One region of the Caballeronia sp. M23-90 genome, then DNA from elsewhere that is predicted to be linked to it. Evidence: predicted binding sites of a transcription regulator. Region 1 holds the regulator's gene; the other holds the start of a gene.
What was found. The regulator FliA, encoded in region 1, starts transcription of late flagellar genes. The targets are predictions, from matches to a motif close to CTAAAGTTTNNNNNNNNNNNGCCGNTA.
Positions count from the first base shown of each region.

Region 2: a site for FliA is predicted at 1,216-1,242, ahead of motA (flagellar motor stator protein MotA). Genes of this name have one in related genera too.

Region 1 covers NZ_JBSIPA010000495.1:108-4,395, forward strand. The annotation lists gene ACRXB1_RS30835 (hypothetical protein) at 1-45, shown strand, start outside; partial or broken gene ACRXB1_RS30840 (flagellar biosynthesis protein FlhF) at 15-305, shown strand; gene ACRXB1_RS30845 (MinD/ParA family ATP-binding protein) at 298-1,233, shown strand; gene ACRXB1_RS30850 (RNA polymerase sigma factor FliA) at 1,264-1,995, shown strand; gene ACRXB1_RS30855 (diguanylate cyclase) at 2,026-3,120, opposite strand; tRNA gene ACRXB1_RS30860 (tRNA-Arg) at 3,739-3,814, opposite strand; partial or broken gene ACRXB1_RS30865 (c-type cytochrome) at 4,139-4,288, shown strand, end outside.
Region 2 covers NZ_JBSIPA010000070.1:2,392-19,307, reverse strand. The annotation lists gene ACRXB1_RS10195 (hypothetical protein) at 1-200, opposite strand, end outside; gene ACRXB1_RS10190 (hypothetical protein) at 343-996, opposite strand; gene motA (flagellar motor stator protein MotA) at 1,294-2,163, shown strand; gene motB (flagellar motor protein MotB) at 2,200-3,204, shown strand; gene ACRXB1_RS10175 (porin) at 3,488-4,663, shown strand; gene ACRXB1_RS10170 (bifunctional aspartate transaminase/aspartate 4-decarboxylase) at 4,725-6,380, opposite strand; gene ACRXB1_RS10165 (excinuclease ABC subunit A) at 6,920-9,559, shown strand; gene ACRXB1_RS10160 (alkene reductase) at 9,604-10,665, opposite strand; gene ACRXB1_RS10155 (ArsR/SmtB family transcription factor) at 10,722-11,018, opposite strand; gene ACRXB1_RS10150 (dihydrofolate reductase family protein) at 11,131-11,814, opposite strand; gene ACRXB1_RS10145 (alpha/beta hydrolase) at 12,032-12,514, shown strand; gene ACRXB1_RS10140 (LysR family transcriptional regulator) at 12,474-13,376, shown strand; gene ACRXB1_RS10135 (MFS transporter) at 13,380-14,753, opposite strand; gene ACRXB1_RS10130 (GMC family oxidoreductase) at 14,839-16,575, opposite strand; gene ACRXB1_RS10125 (enoyl-CoA hydratase/isomerase family protein) at 16,605-16,916, opposite strand, start outside.

The sequences.
Region 1 (4,288 bases):
AACCTGTATGTCGCGACCAACCGCCGCTCGCGGGCTGCATTTTGACCAAGCTCGACGAAGCCACGAACCTGGGCGGCGTGATCGATACCGTGATCCGCTACAAGCTGCCGGTGCATTACGTATCGACCGGACAGAAGGTCCCGGAGAACCTGTATGTCGCGACCAAGCGCTTCCTGATCAAAAGCGCGTTCTGCATTCCGCGCGACGGCTCGCCATTCGTGCCGCAAGACGACGACGTGCCGCCGCTCCTCTCCGCGCTCTCCGCGCGCGCTTCCACCGAACTGCATGAGGTTCACTTTGGATAAGTTCGTGTCCGATCAGGCTGAAGGCTTGCGCCGTCTGCTGACGCGCAACAGCTCGCGGGTGGTGGCCGTGTGTGGCGCGCCGGCGGGCGGAATAGGCGGTACGGGAAATACATCGACGGTCGTCAACCTCGCTGCCGCGCTTGCTGCGCAAGGCAAGGACGTGCTGGTGATCGATGAACGGCAGAACGCGTTGTCGGCGAGCCGGTTGGCCAACGTACCGTCCACGGGCGCACTTGGCGCCGTGCTGGGCGGCAAGCGCTTCTTGCAGGACGCAGTCACGCGCACGCCGTTCGGCTTTTCGATGATCGCCGCGCCCCGCGACGAACGCATCAGCCACGACGCCGCGCATTACCGGGTTTTGCTGGATGGACCCGCTGATATCGTTCTCATCGACACACAACCGGATCGTAGCGGCGCGTTGTCCACGCTCGCCGCGCAAGCGCACGACTTCGTGATCGTCACACGCGTGGCTCCCGCCGCGATCACCGAGGCGTATGCATGCATCAAGCGCCTGCATTACGCGCACGCCATCTCGCGCTTCCGGATCGTGGTCAACCACGTGAAGAACGCCGCCGATGCGCAAATCGCCTTCGATAACCTCGCCGGTGTCGCCAGCCGCTACCTTGCCGTGCAGCTCATGCCGGCCGGTTGCGTGGCGGAAGATCCGCGTGTGGCGAGGGCGCATGAACTGTCGCGCTGCGCAGTCGAAGCATTTCCGACGACCGCCGCCGCCCGCGATTACCGCCACATCGCGGCCGACCTGCAGTATTGGCCGATGCCAGAAAGTTCGCACTTCGAATGGCCGGCGCAAGCCGTCCATAGGGAAACGCCACGCAATATCGAGCGTTCGATCAACCCGGGAGCGACCTCGCGCCGCACCGAAACAACGTCGCCGGAGTTCGCAATGCGTAGCCCGGCGGCGGTGTGACGAAGCAAAGAAGGAACAAAGGTGAATGCGATGTATAACGCCCAGGGAAAACTGTCACAAGCCGAGGTCCTGACCCGCTACGCGCCGCTCGTGCGCCGGCTGGGTCTGCAACTGGTCGCGAAAATGCCGGCCAGTGTGGATCTCGACGATCTGATCCAGGCAGGCATGATCGGTCTGCTCGACGCCGCCAGCCGCTACAAGGAAGACCAGGGCGCGCAGTTCGAGACATACGCGAGCCAGCGGATTCGTGGCGCGATGCTCGACGAACTGCGCGCCAACGACTGGCTGCCGCGCAGCATGCGCAAGACGTCGCGCGAGGTCGAATCGGCGGTACACAAGGTCGAGCAGCACCTTGGCCGGTCGGCGAGCGAACAGGAAGTCGCCGAGCACCTCAACATGCCGCTCGACGAATACCAGACCATGCTGCAGGATCTGCACGGCAGCCAGTTGATCTATTACGAAGACTTCGACCGGTCATCGGATGACGAACCGTTCCTCGACCGTTATTGCGTCGATAAAGCCGATCCGTTGTCCGCATTGCTCGACGGCAGTTTGCGTTCGGCGCTGGTCGAAGCCATCGACAAACTGCCCGAGCGCGAAAAGCTGCTGATGAGCCTCTATTACGAGAAGGGCTTGAATCTGCGTGAAATCGGCGCAGTGATGGAAGTCAGCGAATCGCGCGTGTGCCAGTTGCATAGCCAGGCGGTTGCTCGGTTGCGCGCGAAGTTGCGCGAACAGGCCTGGTCGGGCGTGGAAGCCTGACGGTCAGGGGGCGGCTTTTTCTGAGCCGCTTCAAGAAGGTTCGAAGTCCGCGCCTTCGGCAAACACCGTTCGGCCTTTGCCGAGTGCCTTCGCCCGGTACATAGCACGATCCGCCGCGCGCATCAGCACGGCGATATCGGTGTAGATGGGTTTCAGGTCCGGCGAGATCAGGCATGCGCCAATACTCGCCGATACATTCACCACCCGGTCCTGCACCGACGTCATTTCCGCCAGCACCGCGTGAATTCCGTTCGCGACCGTATGCACCGCGTGGCTGCCCGTCACGTGACGCGCGAGGACCACGAATTCGTCGCCGCCGAGACGCGCGACCGTATCGGTGGTCCGCACACGGCGTAACAGCGAATCAGCAAAGGTTCGCAGCACGACGTCGCCAACTTCGTGGCCGTAGGTATCGTTGACTTCCTTGAAGCCATCGAGATCGATCAGCAACAACGCCGTCGCGCCCTCCTGTCCCGTCGATATCGCCGTCACCGCCCGTCCGATGGTTTGTTCCAGTGCGTACCGGTTGCTCAATCCGGTGAGCGGATCGGTGCCTGCCCGGAGCGCGAGATCGCGGTTCGCGCTGCCGAGCCGGCCGACCAGCACACTCAGATATACCGATGCCGCCAGCACACTCAAGCCAATGCCAAGCGCCGCCGGCCGGTTGAGACGCCACCATGGCTGAAGCATGGATAGTGCGACGATTCCGGCCAGTGCCGTAACGCACGACAACGCCAGCGTCCGCTTCCCATAACGCCCTCCTGCGCCGATCAGGAACAGGAAAATGGCCCAGAGCATAGGCAGCGCGAGCGGGCCGCCGGCGGCAAGAATCAGGGCGAGGAGCGCCTGATCCGCGATCGTGGTGATAGCAAGACGCACGTCCGAATGACGCGGCATCCCGCCGATGATCACCCGGCTGGCCACGCCATAAACCAGATACAACGCGAGCACGCGAAAGCATGCGGTCGCCGCAGGAGAAGGATCGAACCACGCGAACGCGCCATACGCCACGGCCGCGAGTCCGCCGAGTGCGACTCGGAGCGTTGCCTGCTCCCTTTCCGGATCGCGATGCGGAGACCAGACATAGCCGCGCGGCCGCTGCACGGGGTCATGCGAATGCCCCATTCTGTGTCCCTTTTTTTATGGTTTAGTGGTTTAAACCGACGTTTTCTACAGTGGCTGCGTAGTGCGCAACCGCAATCCTACTGCGTTGATGCGCGCTATATGCAAAGGGAAATTGGGGTGCGGATGGAGGGTGGATGGGATTTTGGGCGGGAGTATATGGGTCAATGGCGGGGGTGGCTCTGGTTTCGGCCTGGTTGGGTGGTCGAGGGGTTGTTAAACGGCTCGCGTTTCTGCGAAGCGTGGAGGCGAGTTTCGGCTTGCCCGGCGGACGCGCCTACTTAACTACGCACGTTTTCCTCAATCCGATGCAGGAAATGGTTTATTCCTCTGGCACCTCCAACTGCCGATGCGATATCGGACGTCGATTCACTGACGGAATCTATGGTCCGCTCTCCCGTGTCCTTACGACCAATTGGATTTTGATCAGAAAGCGTGGGCGACAGGAAAGCCAATCCAGCAGAGCGAAATCAAGGAAGGCCCATCTAAGCGAGGCGCGGCATTTGCGAATGACCCGCGACGACAGTCGACACCAACGCTTCTGCGCTGGCGGCACTTGGAATGCGTTTGGAGCTGAATGTGATCCTGGAATGACCAGGAAACTCGATTTGCGCTAAATCTTGGTGCGCCCGGCTGGGATCGAACCAGCAACCCCTGCCTTCGGAGGGCAGTACTCTATCCATTGAGCTACGGGCGCATATGAGCAAGGGGCACCGCGTTCCATATACAAAATCATGGAGGCAGGACCGCTGCGAGTCCGAAACAATACCTGTTTTCGTCCGATTCGTCCATCGCAAGGGTTGGAAGGCCCGACCCTCGTCCTTCGCAACATCCCTGCAAAAACCCCGAAAATCCGGGTTAACACGCGCTGCGACAAGCCTTTGCGGGTATGCCGTCACGTAAACGTTCCGTCTATAATCGACCGTGCTGGCGAAAACGTTTAAAAGTATTCGAGAGATCTACCCCTGCTGTCACGCTGTCGCTGGACCGACTCACAAATAAAAAGGGAGACGAGACGAGCATGAGTGAAGCACCCCACGGAGTCCCGATCAAAACGCCAGGCCAACTCATCGCGGCAATCGTCGCCGGGTTCGCCATTCCGATCGTCGTGATCGTCCTGCTGGCCGTCTACGTCAACAACACGACCCGCACTGGCGCCGGTACCGATTCC
Region 2 (16,916 bases), on a different contig from region 1:
ACGGCATCGGCTACAAAAGATTCGGGCGCCTCGACCTCAGCCTTGATCGCGCTGATGATCCCGGACGCCTCGACGATCACCAGCGATTTCGCCGAATCGGCACGGCTGATGATCACGCGCTGCGGGCTGCCGCCGTCTGCGATGCTTGCGCAAAATTGCATCGGCTGTCCGTCAATGGTTTGCTCAAAGGTTTGAATCATATTGAAGGTTCGCCTCTGGTAAATGAACGGTAAGTCCTTAGAAGGGGACGCATCATCCATGCCAACCCGCCTGACGCGCGTCTTCCTTACTATTGAGCGTGAGCCGGGCGGGAGGTTCAACCCCTGTGGGTAAGTCTGTATCTTAGAAACGATAAGTCACGCCGATCTGCACGACCGGATACCAGCGATATTTCTCGACGCGATTCGTAATGTCCTGCTTTTCCTGATCGATATTCGCCTGCGTTGTGAGCAAACTGTACACCTCCGGCACGAAGTACGACACGTGCGGGCGGCCATATGCCACGCCAAGGTCGGCCATGAAACCAAAGCCCTTCGATACCGGTTTGTGCCCATACCCCACGCCAAGATACGGCATGACGCTCGGCAGCCGCACCGTGGCCGATGGCGCGCCCGCAACGGCAGGAACCGTATCGTCACCGATCTTGAAGTTGCCTTGTGCGTCAGGTACCGCATGCGCCTTCAGTTCGTCGCCATTGATGAGCGCACCGCCCGTCACGCGAAAACCGCTATTCGCAAACGGAAACAGGTCGAGATAAAGGCCGCCTTGAATCAGGCTCAGATGCCCGCTGTATTTGGCGCCGTCGACATTGAACGAATGCGAAAAACCGAGGCCTTCCATTTCAGCATGGACGCCCGCCCAAGAGTTCAGCGAGTAGGCGGCGCCGACACCGCCGCCCAGCGTTCCGCCTTGTATATAGACCTCTTGCGCTTGGGTCGTCTGCGTTGCCAGCATGGCGATCATGGCGGCCGCCGCCGCGCTCAGGACTGTCTTCACCGCACCTTCTCCGTAAGTAGCCGGGGCCTTCCCCGTGGCGAGACTGTACGGTTGCGTTAAACGATTCAATGGAACGAACAGTGACCGTTTTTGGCGTCAATTCGAACGTCCATGCGTCGTCCACGAAACGTTCATCCCTCGATGCAAAAAATGCATGTTTGCCAGAGTAAATTTTGCTGACTTGCGTAAGTCGGTAAGAAAAGATTCCTCGCATCTACCCTAAATGTGAGAGCCCGCTTGCCGTTAAGTTCTATGACAGCTTCATTCAATCGAAGCACACATTTACGCGGAGAGAGCATGTTTGTCGTTATTGGATGGGTGTTGGTCATCGGCTCGGTAATCGGGAGTTTCATGGGGGTTGGCGGTCATCTGGCAGCGCTCGTTCAGCCCTTCGAGCTGCTCTGCATCTTCGGTGCGGCCATCGGGGCATTCGTCGTATCAAACCCTCCCGCGACGCTCAAGAAGACGCTCAAGAGCATCCCGACTGCGTTCAAGGGCGGCGGATACTCGAAAGAAAAGTACGTGCAATTGATCGCGCTGCTTTATGAGCTGCTTCAAAAGGCGCGCAAGGAAGGGATGATGGCGCTCGAAGTCGATGTGGAAGCGCCGGAAAAAAGCCCGACCTTCATGAAGTACGAACACGTGCTCAACGATCACCATCTGCTGGAGTTCATCGTCGATTATTTGCGCATGATGTCGAGCGGCAACGTCAACGCGCTCGAGATGCAGGACCTCATGGATGAAGAACTCGAGACGCATCATGCGGAGGCATCGGTGGCATCCGGCGCGATCCAGAAGATGGCCGACGGCCTTCCCGCATTCGGCATTGTTGCGGCCGTGATGGGCGTGGTTCATACCATGGGCTCTGTCGGCGCTGCGCCTGCCATCCTGGGCGAGATGATTGCCGGCGCACTCGTCGGCACGTTCCTTGGCATCCTGCTCGCATACGGTTTCTTCGGACCGCTTGCCGATCTGCTCGCTGCAAAGGGACAGGCGGAGTCCAAGCCGTTCCAGTGCGTGAAGTCGGTACTGCTTGCATCAATGAACGGTTATGCGCCCGCCATTGCCGTGGAGTTCGGCCGCAAGGTGCTCCTCACGGCTGACCGCCCGAGCTTCAAGGAACTCGATGAAGCCGTCCGCGCCACCAAATCGCCGAAGTCGGCCTGATGCATTGCATGCATTCAGACACCACGGGTAACGAACATGGCTGAAAAACCATCCCGCGATCCCCTGCAGTCGGTGCTTGCGCCGACCATCGTGGTACGCCGCAAGAAGAAGTCCGGACACGGGGCGCATCATGGCGGCGCGTGGAAGATTGCCTACGCCGACTTCGTCACGGCCATGATGGCGTTCTTCCTGCTGATGTGGCTGCTCGGTTCGACATCGAAGTACGACAAGCAGGGCATCGAGGATTACTTCAACGCTCCGCTCTCCACGCTCTTTGGCGGCAAGGACGGCAGTGGCGCTGCGCGCTCGAGCGTGATCAACGGCGGCGGCCGCGACCTGTCGAGTTCACGTCCGGGCGAAGCGACCAAGAGCCAGACCCAGCCGATGCCCAAGACCCCCGCGCGCATTGCCGCGGAGGACGACGCGCGCCGCCTCAAGCAACTGAAAGAGAAACTCACGGCGCTGATCGACAATACGCCGGCGCTGCGTGCATTCAAGGACCAGATTCGTATCGATATCACGAGTGAGGGATTGCGCATCGAGATCGTCGATTCGCTCAAGCGTCCGATGTTTGCATCGGGCAGCTCGAAGCTCGAAAGCTATGTGGGCGTGATCCTCGCGCAGATCGGGGCATCCATGAACGACGTGGACAACCGGGTATCGATCGCAGGTCATACCGACGCCGTGCCCTATTCCGGCGGCCAGGCGGGTTACTCGAACTGGGAGCTGTCGAGCGAACGCGCGAACGCCGCGCGCCGCTCGCTGATCGCAGGCGGCATGAGCGAAGGCAAGATCCTGCAGGTACGCGGCCTGGCCGATGTGCTGCCGCTCAACAAGGCCGTCGCCGACGAACCCACCAATCGCCGCATCAGCATTCTCGTGTTGAACAAGGCGGCGGAGCAGGCGTTCTTCGCGGATGGCGGACGGACTTCGGTGGATGATTCGCAACCGGCGAGCGCCGTGATCCCGGCGAAGGTGGCGCAAGAGCAAGCAAAACCGCGGCCGTTCTCCCCAAGCGGCGAAGTCTCTTCGAAAGGCTGACACGCCGCAGGCGCCGCGACGATACCCATTCGCTCGCGGCGCTCATCGCATCACTTCCCCTTCCCCTCCAGTAATACATCGCCGGCATCTCGCGCGAACCTTCCCATAGCACAGCAGCGGCCTGTGCAGCGTGGCCGTCGTTTCATTACAACTGTCATAGACCTTACATACGCCTCCCGTAAAGTCCGCCCGTCGCAAGTCAGCGGACCGTCAGAGTCCCGCGTATCCACGCACTTGTTGCACCAGACCCATCACGCTACCACCCACGCTCACGGAGAATGTCTTGAACCGTAAATCACTGCTCGCCATCGCCGCACTCGCTGCGTTTGCCGCATCGGCCGCACCTGCGCAAGCTCAAAGCAGCGTCACGCTGTATGGTTTGATCGATGCCGGTATCAGCTACGCGAACCACAGCACCGCCGGCACCGGCAGCTCGAAGATTTTCAAGTACGACGACGGCGTATCGCAAGGCAGCCGCTGGGGCCTGCGTGGTGCTGAAGACCTGGGCGGCGGACTCAAGGCCATCTTCACGTTGGAAAGCGGCTTCAACAGCGGCAACGGCACGCTCGGTCAGGGCGGCGCGGAATTCGGCCGTCAGGCTTACGTGGGTATTTCGAAGTCGGACGTGGGCTCGGTGACACTCGGCCGCCAGTACTCGTTCTCGACTGATTACTTGGGCGGCGCTTATTCCATTGGCGGCCAGACGGTTGCAGGCAACTACGCGTATCACATCAATGACGTGGACCAGTTGACGTCGAGCCGTATCAACAACTCGATCAAGTTCAGCAGCGCCAACTTCTACGGCGTGACGTTCGGTGGCCTGTATGGCTTCTCGAACGCTGCAGGTGCATTCTCGGGCTCGCCCACGACCACGACGGCCGGCGTGACCACGCAAGGTTCATCGCGTGCATACAGCTTCGGCCTGAACTACGCGAACGGCCCGTTCAGCGTTGGCGCGGCTTATACGGACATTCACTTCCCGGCTTCCTCCACCCCGGCATTCAGCACGAGCATTGCAAACGTGGCGACGGGTGGCTCGAAGGACCTGCGCACGTTCGGCATTGGCGCGAACTACAAGATCGCTGCTGCGACCCTCTTCGCGTTGTGGACCAACACGCGCTTCGAAGCGATCAGCGGCGCTACTTCCAAGTTCAATACGTATGAAGCGGGTGCCAAGTATGCGTTCACGCCAGCTGCAACGGCGAGCCTCGGCTACACGTACATGAAGCTGACGGACGCGGCTCAAGGCAAGTGGCAACAAGTCGATGCAAGCGTGGATTACGCGCTCTCCAAGCGTACCGATGTCTACGTGCTGGGCATTTATCAACACGCGTCGGGTTCGAACAACGGAACCGGCGTGCAGGCGCAGATTGGTTCGAGCACGAGCTACTTCGGCACGTCGGGCCGCGGTACGGACAACCAGATCGCTGGGCGCGTGGGTATCCGCCACAAGTTCTGAGCGTTTAGCTGATACGAAAACGGGCCGCTGAAGAGCGGCCCGTTTCCATTTCGATGCCTGATTACAGCACCTTTTTACTGTCGAGCGACTTGCCCGTTTCCGCGTTATACCGTTCCACGTATTCCGCCATCAGCTTGCGCAACGCACGGCCGATCTGCTTGTAGTCGCTTTCGTTCAGATTGGCGAGCGACACGCGGCCCGACGGATGCTGCGTACCGAAGCCGCGCCCCGGCAAGAGCACAACGCGTGCGTCCTTCGCAAGGCGGAACAGCAGCTCTGACGGTTCGGTGTTCTTGAACAGCCACTGCACGAATTCTGGTCCATACGCGCGATTGCCGAGGAACTCGAGGTCGAGGATCGTGTAGTAATCGACCTGGTTCACGTCGCTGTCGTCGAAACTGATTCCAATCTCACGATACAACGCCTCCTTGCGTCCGCGAATCAGGCGCTTCAACGCGTTCTTGTACGCCTCGGGCGTGTCCATCAGCGAGAAAAGCGAGAACAGCACCATCTGCACCTGCTGCGGCGTCGATAAACCCGCCGTGTGATTCAGTGCGACGGTGCGGCTGTCCGCAACCAGCCGGTCGATGAACTTGAGGTTCTCCGGCTCCGTGGTAATGGACTCATAACGCTCGTGCAGTTCGGCGCGTTGTTCCTTGGGCAGCTTGCGGATCAGTTCGTCGATCACGTTGTCCTGGTGTGTCGCGATGGTGCCGAGCCGCCAGCCCGTGGCGCCAAAGTATTTCGAGTACGAATACACGAGGATGGTGTTCTTTGGGCACAAGGCGAAGAGCGAAACGAAGTCGTCGGCGAAGGTGCCGTACACGTCGTCGGTGAGCAGGATCAGGTCCGGCCGTTCCTTCACGATAGCTGCAATGTACTGCAGGCTTTCGGTATCGATCTTGACCGACGGCGGGTTACTCGGATTCACGAGGAAAAACGCTTTGACCTTCGGGTCGCGCAGCTTGTCGAGTTCTTCCTTCGAATATTGCCAGCCGCGTTCAACGTCGGCGTTGAGGTTGACCACATTCAACTTGTAGTCGTTGAGCGTGGGGATTTCAATGTACGGCGTGAAAATCGGTGACCCGAGCGCAATGGTGTCGCCGGGTTTGATCAGGTGATTTTCGCGCAAGGTATTGAAGATATACGTCATAGCCGCGGTGCCGCCTTCGGTCGCGAAGATGTCGAAATCGCCAATGAAAGGATGCTTGCCGACCATTTCCTTTTTTAGATACTGCGCCACGATCACTTCAGACAATTTCAGAATCCGGTCGGGCACCGGATAATTCGAAGCAAGAATCCCCTCGCACATTTCGTAAAGGAATTCGCCGCCGTTCAAACCCAGTTGATCGCGCACGTACGACAGTGCGCCGCGCAAGAAATCGATACCCGGAACGCCCTTGTTGTCGCGTGCGAAAATCTCGAAGCGTTCTTCAAGTCCTTCATGTTTTGGAAACCCGCCCAGCCCTTCTGGCATATGTGCGAATGAACGCTCGGATTCGCGCATGGCGAACAGGCCCAGTTGCCAAAAGCCATGGCGAGGGATGGTGGCGAGGAAGTTCGGGTTGCCGCGGCCAGCGTTGAGCATGGCGACGTTGGCCGGGCGGTCGACGGCACCGCCGCCCGCAGCCTTGATCAACTCGTCCTTCAGTTCGAACGGGCTGAGTGCTGCAATCTTGGACTGCTCCTGCGAACCCGCTTTCTTGGATTTGGACATCCAGTACCTCCAGAAATAATCGACTGCTTTGAAAGAGAGCGGCGCGCGTTGTCTTGGCGCCGGCCCTCGGGAGAAGCGGCAATGAGAGTCAGGGAATGCATGCTTGCCGCGACTAATAATCAAGGCATCCCACATCTCCTGATCGAAAGGGTCGAGCGTTTTGCGTTGGGCTCCATGCCCTTGGTCCACATGCCAGGTCTACATACATAAGTCGCGACATTTATCGCAGGCAATGAAACAATTACTCATTCCATTGCAGGAAAAAAATCGCGATAAACCTGTCCAACGCACAAAGTCGCAACCGCTTCATGATTTGAAATAGCGAAGCGATTTTGCAAAATCGCATCTCGCACCCCTCACTAATATCACGTCCACGTAGCGAAAGCGGTTTCGATGGCGCGAGAATTTGGCGGTATCAAAAACGGCTTTTTAAACGCCGCCTGTCGAATGCCTCGCTTGTGCGCCCATGCGAAAGCCCGGGCACAAGCTCTGCGAGTCGATTAATGCTGAGCCCTAACTGCAAACCAAAGAAAAGGCGCATGACAGATCGAAATAACAAATCTTCGTCTCCTCGACCCGGCTTCGTTCGTGTACGTGGCGCACGCGAGCACAATCTGCGCAACGTGGATGTCGACATACCACGCGACGCACTCGTGGTTTTCACCGGCGTGTCGGGCTCGGGCAAATCGTCGCTTGCATTCGGCACGCTTTACGCCGAAGCGCAGCGCCGGTACTTCGAGTCGGTCGCGCCCTACGCACGCCGTCTTATCGATCAGGTTGGCGTGCCGGAGGTGGATTCGATCGACGGATTACCGCCTGCGGTCGCGCTCCAGCAGCAACGCGGTACGCCGAACGCGCGGTCGTCGGTCGGCAGCGTCACCACATTGTCGAGCCTCGTGCGCATGCTGTATTCGAGAACCGGCACATACCCGGCAAAGCAGCCCATGCTGTTCGCCGAGGACTTCTCGCCGAACACCGTGCAAGGCGCCTGCCCCACATGCCACGGCCTCGGACGCGTGTACGATGTCACCGAACAGTCGATGGTGCCCGACGACTCGCTGACCATCCGCGAGCGTGCGGTCGCTGCGTGGCCACCGGCGTGGCATGGCCAGAACCTGCGCGACATTCTCGTCACGATGGGTTATGACGTCGATACCCCCTGGCGTGACCTTCCCAGGAAAGCTCGCGACTGGATCCTCTTTACCGACGAAACGCCGACGGTGCCCGTCTATGCCGGCCTCACGCCCCAGGAAACGAAAGCCGCGCTCAAACGCCACGCCGAGCCGAGTTATCAAGGCACGTTCACAGGCGCGCGCCGCTATGTGCTGCACACGTTCGCCAATACGCAAAGTGCGTTGATGAAAAAGCGCGTGTCGCGTTTCATGGTGAGCAGCGCGTGTCCGACATGCCATGGCAAGCGGCTGAAGCTCGAGGCGCTGTCCGTCACGTTCGCGGGACTGGATATAGCGGAGTTGTCGCAGATGCCGATGGCGCGGGTCGCGGAAATATTGCGCCCCGTTGCGCGCGGCGAGGCGTCGCCCGATGTAAAAACCGGCGAAGTGCTGAACAAAACAGAAATGCGCGAAGCCGTGGAGCGCCGGGTTGCGTCGGGAGGATCTGCGCACAAGGCATCGCCCGATATACGACGGACAACGAATCAATCCCGCGAAAAGCAGGTCGCCGCACAACGCATGGCAAGAGAGCTGCTCGAGCGATTGTCCACGCTGATCGACCTCGGTCTCGGGTATCTTGCGCTGGACCGGAGCACGCCGACGTTGTCATCGGGCGAACTGCAGCGCCTGAGGCTCGCGACGCAACTGGCATCGCAGTTGTTTGGCGTCATCTACGTGCTCGACGAACCCTCCGCCGGACTTCATCCCGCCGATGGCGAGGCGCTCTACAGCGCGCTGCAGCGCTTGAAAGAAGCCGGCAATTCGCTCTTCGTGGTCGAGCACGATCTGGAGATGATGCGTCGCGCGGACTGGCTGGTGGATGTCGGGCCGGCGGCGGGGACGGCAGGCGGGAGCATCGTGTACAGCGGTCCGCCTGCAGGATTGGCCGACGTGGAAGCATCGCAGACACGGCTGCATCTGTTTGGGGAACGCCGGACTGTCGGACGCACGAAGCGTTCTCCGGCTGGATGGTTGCGGCTTGCCAACGTCACTCGAAACAACCTGCAAGCTCTCGACGTAGCATTCCCGCTTGGATGCTTCACGACGGTCACCGGCGTCTCTGGATCGGGGAAATCCAGTCTGGTAAGTCAGGCGCTGCCGGAACTCATCGCGGAAAAACTCGGCAGTCCGATAGCGACCGAAACCGACGAAGAACGCGATCCTCTCCTCGACACGGAAGACATTCAGACAAACGGCGAGATCGTGGAAGGGATGGAACACATACGCCGCCTCGTAAGGGTCGACCAGAAGCCGATTGGCCGCACGCCGCGCTCCAATCTCGCCACTTATACCGGCCTCTTCGACCACGTTCGCAAGCTGTTTGCCGACACGCCGCAAGCGCGCCGCCGACGCTACGATGCCGGCCGTTTTTCATTCAACGTCGCAAAAGGCCGCTGTCCGACGTGCGAGGGCGAAGGCTTCGTCAGTGTGGAATTGCTTTTCATGCCGAGCGTCTATGCGCCATGTTCCACTTGCGGCGGAACGCGCTACAACCCCGAGACGCTCGAAATCAAATGGAACGACAAGGACATTGCGGAAGTCCTGCAGATGACCGTCGATACCGCCTGCGGCTTTTTCGCAGACGAACCACAGATCATGCGTGCGCTCGCGGTATTGCGTGACATCGGGCTGGGCTATCTGCGGCTCGGGCAGCCCGCGACGGAGCTCTCGGGCGGCGAGGCGCAACGCATCAAGCTCGCAACGGAACTGCAGCGCGCGCAGCGGAGCAAGCACCTCTACATACTCGACGAACCCACCACGGGCCTGCATTGCGTCGACAGCGACCGGTTGCTGGTGCAGTTACAGGGTCTCGTCGATGCGGGCAATACCGTGATTGTCGTCGAGCACGACATGCGCGTGGCGGCGCAAAGCGACTGGGTCATCGACATGGGGCCGGGCGCGGGAGAAAGCGGTGGCAATGTCGTGGCAAGCGGAACGCCAGAGGACGTGGTGAAGAAGGGAGCGCGCGGTCATACAGCGGAATATCTGAAGGCGTGCATGACATGAAAAACGGTGGCCTTGGGCCACCGTTTTTCATGAAACCAAAAAGATCAGTCCATGGTTTCGAGCGTCGGATAGTCCGTGTACCCCTCGGTACCGCGTGCATAGAACGTCTCGGGAATCGGCGCGTTCAACGGGGCATCGGTTTCGAAGCGCTTCACCAGATCCGCATTTGCGATGAACAACTGGCCCCATGCCACAGCATCCGCATCACCGCGATCGAGTGCGGCCTGCGCGCTTTCCTTCGTGAACTTTTCGTTCGCGATATAAACGCCGCCGAACTCTTTCTTCAGCAACGGTCCGATCGAATCTTCAGCCACACGTTCACGTGCAGCAATGAACGCGATCTTGCGCTTGCCCAACTCACGTGCGACATAACCGAAAGTCGCGGCGCGATCGCTGTCGCCCATGCTGTGCGAATCAGCGCGCGGTGCGAGATGCATGGCGACGCGATCCGCGCCCCACACCTCAATACATGCGTCGACAACCTCGAGCATCAGGCGCGCGCGATTTTCAACAGGACCACCGTAATTGTCCGTGCGCGTGTTCGTGCTGTCCTGCAGGAACTGGTCGAGCAGATAACCGTTAGCGCCATGGATTTCAACGCCATCGAAACCGGCCAGCTTCGCGTTCTCAGCTCCTTTACGGAAAGCGGAGACGACGCCTGCGATTTCATCGAGTTCCAGTGCGCGCGGCGTCACGAACTCGCGTTGCGGACGCACGAGGCTCACGTGCCCCTTCGCGGCGATTGCGCTTGGTGCAACGGGCAGGTCGCCATTCAGGAAGATCGGGTCCGAGATACGGCCGACGTGCCAGAGTTGCAGCAGGATCGTGCCGCCTGCGTCATGCACGGCTTTCGTGACCAGCTTCCAGCCTTCGACCTGCTCGTCCGACCAGATTCCCGGCGTTTCAGCGTAACCCACGCCTTGCGGCGTGACCGAGGTCGCTTCGCTCAGGATCAGGCCGGCTGCGGCGCGATCAGCGTAGTACCGTGCCATCAACGCGTTCGGCACGCGTTCTTCACCAGCGCGCTGCCGCGTGAGCGGCGCCATCACAATACGGTTGCGAAGATTGAAAGCGCCTGCTTTGAGCGGATCGAGGAGATTTGGCATTTTTAAAGCAATCCTAAATAGAGTACGGTGAATGTTCGTTGATCGACGTGTCGCGTTTAGAGCGTGCGGTGCAACTGTTCGAGAAACGCGTTGATTACCGCGTCGTCGCGCTTGAAAAAGATCCACTGGCCAACTTTTTTCGACGTGACCAGACCCGCCTTGTGAAGCGTTGCCAGATGAGCCGATACCGTGGATTGCGACATATTGCAGCGCGCATAGATCTGCCCCGCACACACGCCATTCTCCAGCAGCATGTCCTGCTCGCTGAAATAAACCCCGGGTTCGTTGAGCCACGCGAGGATCTCGCGGCGCACCGGATTAGCCAGGGCTTTGTGAATAGCGTCGATGTCCATGAGACGGCAGTAAGTACGGTTAGGTCCAGCGGATGAATTCGCGATGAACCGAATTATATTTCGTAAAAACCCGAAATACAATAAAACCACTTACGCCATTAGGGGTAATCCCTTACTTCGTTTTCTGCGTGTAGCGCAGCCACACGCCATCGTTGGCCGTCTGTTCAACTGACGTCAGCGTGAGGTACGCCGGCTGTTTCCATGCGTCCATCGAAACTTCGAACGACGACGGATGTTCGGTGCGGCCATCGACGAGCGGCAAGATCAGCACGCTGACCTCATCGACAAGACCGGCATTCACGAACGCACCGCTTACATGGGAACCGCCCTCCACGATCAGCTTTTTTACGCCGAGCTCATCTGCGAGCGTTTCGATCACATGACCCAGGTCGATGTCCGTCTTGCCACCGAAAACATACGACACACCAATGGACTGAAGGTACGCAAGATAGTCGTCCGCGACCTGCTCGGTCACGACTTCGATGATGTGCGATTTGAGCGCGGTGTCCGATTTCCACTCGACCAGTCCCTTCGGATCAATAGAAATGGCGTACTGGTCGGCACCGCGTTTGGCGAAATGATTCGTGCGCGGAACGGGTTCCTCGGCGAGGCCCTTCGGATAACCGTCGCCATGCGCGATTTCCTGCATCGTGACGCGTCCGCAAATCCAGCCGTCGGCCTCGAACGTGGCAGCGGTGCTTTCGTACAAGTCGGAAGCATAGTCGAGGTGCCAGCCGTCAGTGAGACTGCGACCATCGACGGAAGACATCATGTGGCAAACAATATAGGGCTTCATGGGAGGTCCATGGTTGGGTTAGGACAATCGCATTGCAGCAAATAGTATTCCGCAGCGCTCAAAGACAAAAATACCGCGTCATGCTGCCGGTCGGAAGCGAGGTTCGATGGGCATAACGCTTGCATTTCAAGTGTAAGGAACCGCCATTCGTGGAGCGGTTTCCATCAATTCTGGAGATGACATAAGCCTCGCCGATACGAGCAAGGGTGTCGTGGGAATGGACCCGACCGAGCATGCCGACGCCGACATGAAGGACGTGCTCAACGCATTCGAGAGCCTGAACCCGAAGCCAATCGAAGATTGCACTCCAGACGAAGCGCGTCAGCAACCTACCGTCACCGACGCCGTGATGAAGCTGATGCAGGCACGCGGCATCACGCCACCGCCAGCCGTACAGCAGGTGCAGACACAGGAGATCATGATTCCGGGCGCGGCATGCGAAAACCCCGCACGTGTCTACAAGCCTGCGGGCGAAGGCCCGTTCCCCGTGATCCTGTATTTCCACGGCGGCGGCTTCGTGTTTGCCGACATCGACGTCTACGATGCAACGCCGCGTTCGATCGCCGCGCAGACGAATGCGTTACCTGGGGTAGATAGTCTGCTGGTATCGGGCGGCCGGTTGTGGTTTCATCGTGCTTCGACTCACTCGCCGCCCGCCCATGGACCTGAAGCAGATTCAATATTTCATCGCGCTGTTTGAAGATGGTTCGGTCACGCGCGCTGCGAGGCGGCTCAATATCGTTCAGCCCGCATTGAGCATGCAGATTTCGAAGCTCGAGGCGGAATTGAATCAGCCGCTCTTCGAACGAGGCCCGCATGGCATGACGCCGACCGACGCGGCGCGCCTCATGTACCGGCTGTATGTGCCGATCATTCGAGACATCGACCATGCGCGCGAGCAGCTCAGCAGCACGGACGTGATCGTCACGGGACGCGTGTCGCTGGGCATGGTGGCATCGGAAGCGGAAAGCGTATTGCCCGAGTCGCTCGCGACCTTCAATGCACTGTTTCCGCAAGTCGAGGTATCGGTGGCGGACGGCTTTAGCGCACAACTGATTGATGCCGTGGAAGCCGGACGGCTCGACGCTGCGGTCATCAACAAGCCGCGCGGACGTCTCACGCTCGATACCCGCGCGTTACTCGACGAAGAAATGGTTCTCGTGGTCAGTGCAACCCACGGTCGCGTTCTGCCCGACGAGATCGACCTGTCCAGGCTCGGCGACCTCGAGCTAGTGCTGCCGACGCGGCGCAACGGCTTGCGCGGCGCACTCGACGCCGCGCTTCTCAACGCGGATATCGTGATCAAGCCGAAGTTCGAGATCGACCTGTTGACCACGATCGTGCAGTTCGTGGAACAGAGCAGCGTGGCGACCATCATGCCGCGCGTGGTCGTGCAGCGCAAAGTGGACGACGGCGTGCTGCGGATTCACCGGATTGCGAACCCGGTTATCGTGCGGCAGATCGTGTGCGTCAGTCACCCGAAGCGGCCGCTTGGGTCTGCGGCGAGCGCCCTCATCGATATCATCACGGAAGACATTCGCCGCGTGACTACCGCACCCTGACGTTCAATGTACGGCTCGCGCGTTGTTCTCCAGCTTGCCGAGCGTTTCCGGAACAATGAAAGCGCCAACTAGAAAGATCACGCTGATCACACCGACAAAGATAGCCAGCGTCATGGGCAGTTCACTCGGGTCCTTCGCGACGAGCGACACGGCCGTCGGCATCATCCCGCCGATTGCAAAGCCGATGTTCCACGAGAGGCCCGTTCCCGTTGCGCGGATCGCGGTGGGAAATCGTTCATTCAGGAAGATCAGGATAGGCGCATAACCCGCGCTGCCGAGCGCACTCAGTATCACGGCGTAGAGGCCGATCATCGTGATGCTTTGCGCAGTAGGCAACAACAGGAACAACGCGGGTAACGCGACGAGACGCACGAGTCCGATCCAGATGAACGCACTCTTGCGTCCAATGAAGGTGCTCAGATGGCCCGCTGCGACCGAGGCCAGCAGCACTCCCACGCTTGCGATCATCAGGATGGCCGCAGCCGCGCCGTTGGGCGCGTGGCTGACCACCTTGAGAAAGGTAGGAAGGTAGCCCGACGTGAGGTAATAGCCGCTGCCGCCGCCAATCGTGAGCAGCAGGTTCACGAAAAGAATGCCGCGATATTCGCGGGAAAACAGCGTCTTGATTGGCGATCGAATCACTTCGACCGGCACCGACGGATCACGATTCGCGGCCTTGGCCGCCTTCTCTGCCGCAAGCTTCTGCCAGAGCGGCGACTCCTCGAGCGTATTGAAAACGAACAGGCCGAGCACCGAGCTGATGATGCCGGTGAAGAACATGCAGCGCCATCCCCAGACATCGAACAGTTCGCCGGGGAAGATTGCGGACATGGTCAGGAACACAATGGACGCGAGCAGCGCACCGAGCCCTGCACCGCCGCCGCCGATCAATCCCGAGACCGCGCCTCGATACTTGGGCGCAACGGACTCCGTGCCGATGGTATGCGTGGACGCCACCACGCCACCTACGAACACGCCCTGCACGAGGCGCAACAGAAGAAAGAGGATTGGCGCGGCGAGTCCGGCTTGCGCGACCGTTGGCAACACCCCGAAAAGCGCCGTCGATATCCCCACGCCAACGACTGCGAGAATCATCGCACCCTTGCGTCCATGACGGTCCGCATAAGAGCCGAACCATGCCGAACCGAGCGGCCGCATCAACAGGGTCACGGCAAACGACGCATATACTGCCGCCAGCGAAAGCATGGCGTGTTCGGACGGGAAGAACAGCCGGCCGACCACCGGCGCGACATACAGGAGCACGAACAGATCGAAAAGATCGAGTGCCCAACCCAGGCACGAGGCTACCACTGCACCCATGACCTGCCGCGAGTTGACCTCGGGCACGGCGGTGCTTTCCTGAGCTGCAACGGACATTTTTATCTCCTTGAAGGTCGCGGCGCCGCCTTATGGAAGGCACCGTGTACGTGGCACGTATATTGGTTCGTGCTCTTGTTGGCGTTTATGAAATCGTTGCATGCAAATAGATCGTCTTGTTGCTTGCGGAACTGGGCGGCCGTTCGCGCAGCATCGTGTCCGCGATTTTTTCCGCGATCATGATGGTCGGGATATTCGTGTTGGCCGAAGGCAGGCGCGGCATGAGCGATGCATCGACCACGCGCAGGCCTCGCGCGCCGTGCACGCGGCCCTGTGTATCGACGACAGCCTGGCGATTGCCTGCCACGCCCATCCGGCATGTTCCGCTCGCGTGCCATACGCCGAATACATTCGCGCGAATGAACGCGTTCAGCGCGTCGTCGCTCGCAAGCATTGAGGCCATGCCCTGACCACGCGTAAAGAAACGTTCGATCAGCACTCGACGCAAGGGCGCAGGCGTATCGAGCAATGCGCCAAGCAGCGATGTCAAGATTGCATTGACCTTGCCCACGCGGCTCAATGCCTTCACGCGCGGCGAAAATGCGGCTGGGAAAAAATCACGCCTGTCTTCACCCAGGCCCGATGCTTCGACCACTTTGGCGAGCAGGCGAACGCCAATGGCAAGGCGTGCGATATCGCGTTCGTCGTCAAGCAGGTTCAGGTCCACGCGTGGTGCGATGTCGGAGTCTGCGGACACGAGTTGCACACGGCCGCGCGAATATGGACGGTTGCACCACAAGAAAAACAAGCCAAGGCGATTGCCCAGCGCATGCCACGCGGCGCGCGTTGCACTCGATAAATACAGGTCCGAGACGTCGCACCCTTCCAGGCCAGATGTGAATCGCGCGGCCGTCATGCTCGCGCGACGACGCGTGAGCGGCATGCGGAACTGCGGTTCGAGGAAATGGCAAAACGTCAGCGATGGATGGTCCTGAAGATTCCTTCCGACGCCGGGTAAATCGATCGCGCAGCGAATGCCAAGTTGATCGAGCTCCTTCGAATTTCCGATACCCGCCCGCAGCAACATGGCGGGCGACTGCAGCGCGCCCGCTGCCAGGATCACTTCTCGCGCTTCGAACTTGATCTTTTCGCCATTCGCCGCTAATGCTAGAACACCATGCGCGGTCACGCCGCTCATCAGGATGCGTTCAACGCGAAGGTTCGCGAAGATCGACAGGTTCGGACGCTTGCGCGTGGCGGCATCGAGGTAAGCCGTCGCTGTCGTCACACGCCGGTCGTTGAAGTTTGAAAACGCCCCGGGAAACAGACCGTCGCCGAATTCGGCATTCTGGTCTTGCAGTGTCGCGAATCCATTGCTCTTCAAACCCTTCGCAAACGCGTGGCAAAACGGCGGCCACTCATCAGGCATGATGCGGCGAATCGCAACGGGACCGTCCTTGCCGTGCAGCGGGTCAGCAGGGAAATTTGCGTCGCTTTCCAGCTTGCGGAAGTACGGCAGGACCTCGTCCCACGCCCAGCCCGGCGCGCCGTTCTCGGCCCACTCATCGTAGTCGCGCGGCAAGCCGCGATTAGCCGATTGCACGTTGATACTCGAACCGCCGCCCATGACACGGCCTTGCTCGTACACACGTTCAGCAGCTTGCCTTGTAGCCCGGGCTTTCAGTCCAGGCCAGATGTAGGTATCACCGCAAAACACAGGCATGGGATAGCTGTCTAGGATCGCTGCGGGCACGTTGCCCGGGGGCGTGTCCGCGCCCGCTTCGATCAACGCGACACGCAGCGACGGCACGGCCGATAGCCGATGCGCAAGTACGCATCCCGCCGACCCGCCGCCCACGATCACGTAGTCGAACGCCTCCATGCAAGTCCCCTGTTTGTTATGGATAAAGGTCAGCTGCCGCGAAACACCGGCTTGCGTTTGCTATGAAACGCCTCAACGCCTTCACGGAAGTCATCCGATGTACGCAACCGGCTGTAAGAATGCCCTTCAAGTTCGATGGCAATCGAGAGCGGCGCATCTTCCGTATCGTTGAGCAGCTTTTTTGCCGTGCGCTGTGCCAACGGCGAAAACGCGCGTAGCTCATCGACCAGCGCATCGGTCGTGGCTTCGAGTTGCGCGTCGGCCACGCACTCCACGGCGATGCCCCACTCGTATGCCTGCTTGCCTGGAATGCGGCGCGAGCGCATCACGATGTCCTTGGT